Linked DNA regions of Methylotuvimicrobium sp. KM2. The protein of the gene in region 1 interacts with the protein of each later gene in a pairwise test. Links are inferred from orthologs where the notes say so. Each region holds a gene or a part of one and is shown on either strand. Other genes may lie near its edges.

Evidence for each region.
Region 2: the proteins of prmA (region 1) and rplK interact in binary tests that used the Escherichia coli proteins (3 or more experiments, as listed by UniProt). The link is inferred for Methylotuvimicrobium sp. KM2 from one-to-one orthologs.

The regions. Positions count from the first base shown.
Region 1 is NZ_CP150634.1:3,010,595-3,015,461, forward strand. The notes cover bases 1,036-3,870. They hold prmA (50S ribosomal protein L11 methyltransferase), read left to right. Parts: upstream 1,036-1,929; coding sequence 1,930-2,811; downstream 2,812-3,870. Other genes in these bases: accC (acetyl-CoA carboxylase biotin carboxylase subunit), read left to right, coding at 1,036-1,824; WJM45_RS12645 (zinc-ribbon and DUF3426 domain-containing protein), read left to right, coding at 2,815-3,459; WJM45_RS12650 (class I SAM-dependent rRNA methyltransferase), read left to right, coding at 3,613-3,870. Also shown: aroQ (type II 3-dehydroquinate dehydratase), read left to right, coding at 1-12; accB (acetyl-CoA carboxylase biotin carboxyl carrier protein), read left to right, coding at 17-460; more of accC, read left to right, coding at 481-1,035; more of WJM45_RS12650, read left to right, coding at 3,871-4,809. UniProt on the Escherichia coli protein: Methylates ribosomal protein L11.
Region 2 is NZ_CP150634.1:4,115,492-4,119,718, forward strand. The notes cover bases 378-3,121. They hold rplK (50S ribosomal protein L11), read right to left. Parts: upstream 2,094-3,121; coding sequence 1,662-2,093; downstream 378-1,661. Other genes in these bases: rplJ (50S ribosomal protein L10), read right to left, coding at 378-777; rplA (50S ribosomal protein L1), read right to left, coding at 967-1,662; nusG (transcription termination/antitermination protein NusG), read right to left, coding at 2,195-2,728; secE (preprotein translocase subunit SecE), read right to left, coding at 2,732-3,109. Also shown: rplL (50S ribosomal protein L7/L12), read right to left, coding at 1-239; more of rplJ, read right to left, coding at 283-377; tuf (elongation factor Tu), read right to left, coding at 3,260-4,227. UniProt on the Escherichia coli protein: Forms part of the ribosomal stalk which helps the ribosome interact with GTP-bound translation factors.

The DNA.
Region 1 (4,867 bases):
AAGAGAACATAACACAATGGATATTAGAAAAATAAAAAAACTGATCGAGCTCATCGAAGAATCGGATATTGCCGAATTAGAAATCAGTGAGGGGGAAGAATCCGTCCGAATTAGTCGTTACTCGAATGCCGCCCAAGTGAACTACGCACCGGCTCAATTCGCTCCGACCACCCCATCTTCGGCACCCGCACCAAGCCCTGTAGAACCGACAGAGAAAAAAATAACCGGTCATATTGTAAAATCGCCGATGGTCGGCACTTTCTACAGGTCCGCGTCTCCCGGCGCCAAACCTTTTGTCGATATCGGACAATCGGTACAAGCAGGCGATACTCTCTGTATCATAGAAGCGATGAAAATCCTCAACCAAATCGAAGCCGATAAAACCGGTACAGTAACGCAAATATTGGTTGAGAACAGCCAACCCGTCGAATATGACCAACCTTTGTTTGTCATTGAATAACAACCCAAAGGTATTTAATCATGTTCGATAAAATAGTCATCGCCAATCGAGGCGAAATAGCCTTGCGCATCTTGCGCGCTTGCCGTGAACTTGGAGTCAAGGTTGTCGCGGTACATTCCGTGGCGGACCGGGATCTAAAACATGTTAGGCTAGCCGATGAGTCGGTTTGCATAGGCCCCGCCCCATCCACCGATAGCTATCTAAATATCCCAGCCATCATAAGCGCGGCCGAAGTCACCGATGCCGAAGCCATTCATCCGGGATACGGCTTTCTATCGGAAAATGCCGATTTTTCGGAAAAAGTAAAGCAAAGCGGCTTTGTTTTCATCGGCCCGAATGCAGATACGATCCGCATAATGGGCGATAAAATCGCCGCAAAAAAGGCAATGATAGCCGCCGGCATTCCCTGTGTACCGGGCAACGGCAATCCGTTAACCGACAATAATAAGCAAAACCTGCAAATGGCTCAGGAAATCGGTTACCCGGTTATCATCAAAGCCGCCGGCGGCGGTGGCGGACGCGGAATGCGCACCGTACATACCGAAGCCGCATTGATCAATGCCATTACCATGACGAAAGCGGAAGCGAGTGCCGCGTTCGGAAACGATACCGTGTACATGGAAAAATTCCTGGAAGATCCCCGCCATATCGAATTCCAGGTGATGGCCGATTCACACGGTAATGCGATCCATCTTGGCGAGCGCGATTGCTCGATGCAGCGAAGGCACCAAAAAGTCGTCGAAGAAGCGCCGGCACCGGGCATTACCGACGAAGAACGTAACCGTATGGGCGAATTGTGCGCCAAAGCTTGCCGCGATATCGGCTACCTGGGCGCAGGGACCTTCGAGTTCCTGTATGAAAAAGGCGAATTCTTCTTCATAGAAATGAATACGCGGGTTCAAGTCGAGCATCCGGTTACCGAAATGGTCACCGGCTTCGATATCGTTAAGGAACAATTACGTATCGCCTACGGATTACCCTTATCGATTACTCAAGAGCAAGTCAAAATTCAAGGTCATGCGATCGAGTGTCGACTGAATGCCGAAGACCCCAAGACCTTCATGCCCTGTCCCGGTACGATCCATCAATTCCACATGCCGGGCGGCCCCGGCATTCGGTGCGAAACACACATCTATAACGGCTACAAAGTACCGCCTTATTATGATTCGATGATCGGTAAGCTAATCGCGCACGGCGAAAACCGCAATAGCGCCATTGCAAGAATGACAACCGCATTGAACGAAATGGTGATCGACGGTATAAAAACGAATATACCGCTCCAAAAAGACATCATGACCGACTCCGGATTCATCGCCGGACAACGCAACATTCACTATCTTGAAAAGCTATTGGACTTAAACTAGCATGCTTGATTGGGTCGGGTCACGCTATCGCTGACCCGACCGCAAGATCCCAGCTGAGTAAGCATTTCCAGTAAATACCCTCCTTTAATCGACAATGATGGCTTTATGTCCTGGCATCAATTAAGCGTGATTACCGACGAAGTCTCGGCGCCCGAACTTTCTGATTATTTCAGCGATCTGGGCGCGGTTTCGGTTACTTACATGGACGCCGAAGACCAACCGGTCTATGAGCCCCCGCCCGGCGAAACCAAGATCTGGCCTAATACAAAAGTCATCGCTTTGTTTGAACTCGATACCCAGCCGGAAGACATTAAAGCACGAGTATTCGACGCTTTTAATCGGCATTCGCTCAAGGAGTGGTCGGCGGAAATTCTGGAAGACCAAGCCTGGGAACGCGCCTGGATGGAGTATTATCATCCGATGAAGTTTGCCGATAGACTTTGGGTTTGTCCGACCGGACAAGAGCAACAAGAGCCCGGCACGGTTTGCCTGACTCTCGACCCGGGGCTTGCCTTTGGTACCGGCACGCATCCGACTACCGCATTGTGCCTGGAATGGCTTGCCGAACATGACCTGAGCGACAAAACCGTCATCGACTACGGCTGCGGATCGGGAATATTGGCGGTTGCCGCCGTGTTGCTCGGCGCTCGTGAAGCTCATGCCATCGATATCGATCCGCAGGCACTAACGGCGACACACGACAATGCGATAAAAAACGGCATTGCCGATAAAATCCGATGCTACTTACCGGAACAATTCGCGGCCCGCACCGCCGACATCGTTATAGCCAATATCTTGGCTCAACCGCTGATCGAATTATCCGGCAAGATCGCCGCACTACTCGCTCCCTCCGGCTCTTTGGTTTTATCCGGTATTTTGAACGAACAAGCCGAAGCCGTCAGCGCAGCGTACCGGCCTTTTATTACACTCAATCCGCCGGCAATCCAAGAGGACTGGTGTCGCCTGGACGGACGAAAAGATAAATAAGCGATGTTCACACAATGCCCCGAATGTCACCACCCGCAAACGTTGACAATAGATCAATTACGCGAAACTCGGGGCATAATCCGCTGCAGCCACTGCTCGACGCAATTTGATGCACTGCAACGACTCGGCGAAACTCCGGCGGATGTTCCATTGGCCCCTTCTGAAGAACAACTACCCTGGGTACAAGACCGAAAGGCCGCTAACCCGCTTTTATGGAATTCATCGGCAGCCGCAGGCCTCATCCTGTTGTGCGGACAAATTATCTATTTCCAAGGTCCTTCGGCATTACAACACGAAAAATTCAGACCCTGGTTCATTGAAGCGTGTTCTTATTTAGGCTGTTCATTACCCGACTACAGAAACCTGACCGACTTTTCGGTTTTAACGAGCTCGCTGATCTTGACCGCCGATCAAAATTACTATTTCAAGGCCACCATCAACAATCAGGCTGAATTCGCCCAACCGTATCCGGGCATTAAACTGACTTTATTGAAGCTTTCCGGCGAACCATTCGCGCAACGCGCATTTACACCGGACAATTTAACTTTCCGCACCGACAAAATCGCGCCTCACGAAACCATCGAAATCGGTCTCGCCATCGCCGCACCCAGCGCTTCGGTCGGCGGCTATACTTTCGAACTTATATAACCCAGCATTAACAAATGTAGTGTCTACGGCCTATGCTACTGAAATAACAAAATCAAAAATCATGCAAAATTTAACTTTGTAGCGCCATAAAATTTATTATCACATATTTTTTCAATAACTTATGATAGAGAAATGTTAAAGCTGGGTTAATTCATGCCGCATCCTGAAATTTATTTAAAGAAAAACGAAGACCGACGCTTGCGCCAAGGCCATTTATGGGTTTTCAGTAATGAAATCGACACCAAACGAAGCGCGCCCAACGATTTAGAACCCGGGCAACTGGTTAATATCCTTGCGGCCGACGGCAAACAACTAGGAAGCGCCTACTTTAATCCGCACACCTTAATTTGCGCGCGCTTATTATCCAGAAAGTCCGACTTGAGCTGTAGCGTCAAATTTTTTAAAAAACGACTAAGTACCGCATTGCAACTGCGCGAACAACTCTTCGGTAAACCTTATTATCGTCTTGTGTTCGGAGAAAGCGACGGCCTGCCCGGCTTGGTTGTGGACCGTTTCGGCGATGTTTTATCGGTGCAAATCACGACCGCCGGCATTGAACGCCACAGAAACGAATTACTGACCGCTTTGATCGAATTGTTTAACCCGCAAGCCATCGTATTGAAAAACGACAATAGTCAACGTGCATTGGAAGGCTTACCTTTAGACAATGAAATCATATACGGCAGTTTGCCGGAAACAATGATCATTGAAGAAAATGGGTGCTTATTTAGAGTCGATATTCAAGAAGGCCAAAAAACCGGCTGGTTTTACGACCATCGCGACAGCCGCAATCGTCTTATGCAACTATGTAAAGAACGAAGTGTATTGGATTTGTTCTGCTATACCGGCGCTTGGAGTATTCCTGCGGCCGTCGCCGGAGCCTCCGAAGTCACTTGCGTAGACGCCTCCGAAAATGCACTGAAGCTTGCATCGAAAAATGCGCAATTAAACGGTGTGGACGCAAAGATGAAATTCAAGCACAGCGATGTATTCGATTTTCTGAAGGCTGCCCGTCAAGAAAACCGACATTACGATACTATCGTCCTTGATCCGCCCGCATTGATCAAACGCAAAAAAGATTTTAAGCAGGGCTACGAAGCTTACCGGCGCCTCAATCATTTAGCCTTGCAAATATTATCTCCGAACGGCATACTGGTTTCAGCATCCTGTTCACACCATCTAGGACGCGATGCGCTCCACGAGATCCTAAGATCTTCCGCGCGTCATATAGATCGACATTTAATTTTTTTTGCCGCCGACGGACAGGGCCCCGATCACCCGATACACCCGGCAATACCCGAAACGGATTATCTAAAGACGTTTTTTTGCGCCGTTTCTCCAAGCTTATGACCTTTTCGTTATATGCCTACTGAAGCAACAAAGCCGCCATGCGCATTGTGCGGCCAAT
Region 2 (4,227 bases), 1.1 Mb from region 1 along the record:
AGACCCGTGATTCCGCGAACCGCTTTAATCGCGGCAACCTTGTTAGCTCCGGCCGCAGTCAAAATAACATCGAATTCGGTTTGTTCTTCAGCCGCTGCCGCCGTCGCTGCCGCTGGAGCCGCAGCCATGACAGCCGCCGATACGCCGAATTTTTCTTCCATCGCTGAAATTAAATCAACGATTTCCATAACCGTCATGTTAGAGACCGCTTCCAAGATATCTTCTTGTGAAATTGCCATTATGTATTCCTCTAAAATAGATGTAAAACTGGTTAAAAAAAGGTTATGCCGCTTCTTTAAGGTCTTTAAGTGCAGCCAATGTCCGTGCAAGCTTACCAACCGGTGCTTTCATGACCGACATCAACATGCTAATTCCTTGATCGCGTGTCGGCAGTTTTGCCAATCTTTCAAGTTCATTAGCATCATATGCCTGCCCACCGATAGCCACTATTTTAGTGACGAGCTTGTTATGACTTTTTGCAAACTCATGGATTAATCTTGCCGCACAACCTGGATCTTCCATCGAAAACGCTAGCAATAACGGACCGACTAAGCCCTCTTGCATACATTCGAATTCTGTCCCGGCTATGGCTCTTTTTGCCAATGAGTTTTTCACAACCCGCAGATAAACACCCGTTTCTCTTGCAGTTTTCCGTAACTCGGTCATTTCCGACACGGTCAAACCGCGATATTCCGCCGCCACGGCGGAATGGGCTTTAGCGGCGAATTCGGCAACCTCTTCGACGACAGCTTTCTTGCTATCTAAATTTAGTGCCACAATTTACCTCCGGTACATATCTGATTTTTTGTCAGAATCAATAAAACGCATCTTTGAGTAGATGCCCCTTACGGTCCCTTTCACCAGCTTTGCGGCTCCAGCTCCCGTCTACGCAGGACAATTAAGTTTTTACAACACCTGCGGTCTTTGACGGTTGCCGGCATTTCCGGCAACCCAAAGTCTTTCGCCTTAACCAGCCAGCCCGCTCTGATCGATCCAAAGCCCTGGACCCATGGTCGATGACAGCGTAATTTTTTTCATATAAACGCCTTTCGCGGCACTCGGCTTAGCTTTGCGCAAGTCGGCCAATAACGCTTCCAGGTTTTGTTGAATGGCTGTCGCGTCAAAATCCACTTTACCGATTGAGCAGTGGATGATCCCCGACTTATCGGTTCGATAACGTACTTGCCCTGATTTTGCGTTTTTAACTGCGGTTGCAACATCCGGCGTAACCGTTCCGACTTTTGGATTTGGCATTAAGCCTCTTGGGCCTAAAATCTGACCCAGCTGACCAACAACCCTCATTGCATCGGGAGAAGCGATCACTACGTCGAAATTCATTTCGCCCTTTTTAACCTGATCGGCTAAATCTTCCATACCAACGATATCCGCCCCCGCTTCTTTCGCCGCATCTGCATTGGCTCCTTGAGTAAATACAGCAACTCTTACGGATTTACCGGTTCCATTAGGCAATACGGTTGCGCCACGAACATTTTGATCGGATTTTCTTGGATCGACGCCTAAGTTGACACTGACATCGATCGATTCGACAAACTTGCTGTTTCCTAGCTCTTTCAATAAACCAACCGCTTCGTCGACCGAATATTGTTTACTTCTATCTACTTTCGACTTAATCAGTTTTGCTTTTTTAGTCAGCTTTGCCATTACACGCCCTCCACATTGAGGCCCATACTACGAGCACTTCCGGCTATAGTTTTAACTGCCGCATCCAAGCTTGCCGCATTTAAATCTTCCATTTTGGTTTTGGCGATTTCTTCAAGCTGTTCACGCGTCACTGTGCCAATTTTCACTTTATTCGGCGTACTACTGCCGCTCTTTACACCAACAGCTTTCTTTAACAAAATCGAAGCAGGCGGAGTTTTAGTAATAAAGGTAAAACTACGATCGCTATAAACGGTAATAACAACCGGAATCGGCAACCCTTTTTCTAACTCTTGAGTTTTTGCATTAAAGGCTTTACAAAACTCCATAATGTTGACACCATGCTGACCTAATGCAGGTCCAACTGGTGGGCTAGGGTTAGCTTCACCAGCTTTTACTTGCAACTTTATGTATGCATTAATTTTTTTTGCCATTATTTACTCCAAATCGGGTGCAATCGCTTTTCAGCTCCCCTAATAAACAAAAATCCCGGACACAGTCATATCCAGGATTTTAAAAAATTTTTGACGCTTTATTATGATTTTTCAACTTGATTGAAGTCCAGCTCTACCGGTGTCGACCTGCCAAAAATTAAAACCGAAATCCTAAGCTTGCTCTTTTCGTAATTAACTTCTTCTATCGTTCCATTGAAATCCTTAAAAGGCCCGTCGTTCACTCTTACAACCTCACCGACTTCAAATAAAACTTTTGGCCTTGGTTTATTAACCCCTTCCTCGACTCTATTTAAAATAGACATCGCCTCTTTTTCCGTTATAGGGGCCGGCTTGTCGGATGTTCCACCAATAAACCCAAGCACTCTAGGGACATCTCTAACCATATGCCATGTTTCATCGGTCAATTCCATCTGCACGAGCACATAACCCGGAAAAAACTTGCGCTCGCTTTTACGCTGCTGCCCCATACGCATCTCGACAACTTCTTCCGTAGGCACAAGAATCTTGCCGAAGTACTGACCTAGACCTTCCCGCTTTATCCTTTCTTCTAACGCTTCTTTGACTTTATTTTCAAAGTTTGAATAAGCATGAACAACATACCAACGAAGTGCCATTTATCAGCCTCCTTGACCGGTCAATAAACGAACACCCCAAAATAAAAACATATCAAGCAACCAAAGTATCACACCAACGATAATAACCATTGCAAAGACCATTAAAGTCGTCCGCATTGTTTCTTGACGCGTCGGCCAAACTACCTTTCTTACTTCTTGTTTCGATTCCAATGCGAAAGTCCAAAACCCCTGACCCAATTGAGTAGTCAACATGAGACCCATTGCAATCAGAACAATTACGACTAGCGAGAGTACCCTATATAACAAGGCAAATTCGGAAAAGTAGTAAAAACCCGCAAGGCCTGCAATAACAAAAACAATTGAGAAAACTTGCTTAACAACATCACCTACCGATGCTGAGGATTCAACTTGTGTACTCATGATTGTTATTACGATTTATAGTTATTGTATTTTTCTGATGGCAGGCCAGGAGGGAATCGAACCCCCAACCTGCGGTTTTGGAGACCGCTGCTCTGCCAATTGAGCTACTGACCTAATTCAGAAAACATTAAAAATTATTTAGCGCTTACGTTATTCGATAATGGAAGCAACAACGCCCGCGCCAACGGTACGGCCACCTTCACGAACCGCGAAACGCAAACCTTCTTCCATCGCAATCGGCGCAATCAACTTCACTTCAACGTTGACGTTATCGCCCGGCATCACCATTTCCACGCCTTCCGGAAGATCGACCGCTCCGGTTACATCCGTTGTTCTGAAATAAAATTGTGGACGATAGCCATTAAAGAATGGTGTATGACGCCCGCCTTCGTCTTTCGACAATACGTAGATTTCCGCCTTGAAATGGGTATGCGGCTTAATGGTGCCTTTGTGCGCCAAGACTTGTCCGCGTTCAACTTCGTCTCTTTTGGTGCCTCTTAACAAGACCCCAACGTTATCGCCCGCTTGACCTTGATCCAATAATTTACGGAACATTTCCACGCCGGTGCAGGTTGTGGTTGTAGTCGGTCTGATTCCGACAATTTCAATCTCTTGCCCAACCTTAATGATCCCACGCTCGACACGCCCGGTAACCACTGTGCCGCGACCGGAAATCGAGAACACGTCTTCAATCGGCATTAGGAACGGCTGATCGATCGCACGCTCAGGCTCTGGAATATAGCTATCTAAGGCCTCGACCAATTTAATGATCGACGGCACGCCAATTTCACTGGTATCGCCTTCCAAGGCTTTTAACGCCGAGCCGATAACTAACGGGGTATCGTCGCCCGGAAATTCGTACATGTCCAATAATTCTCTGACTTCCATTTCCACTAATTCGATCAACTCGGCATCATCCACCATATCGGCTTTATTCAAATAAACCACGATATAGGGAACACCTACTTGACGCGCTAATAATATATGCTCACGAGTTTGCGGCATCGGACCGTCGGCCGCCGAACAGACGAGGATAGCTCCATCCATTTGTGCCGCACCGGTAATCATGTTTTTGACATAGTCAGCATGGCCCGGGCAGTCCACATGCGCATAGTGGC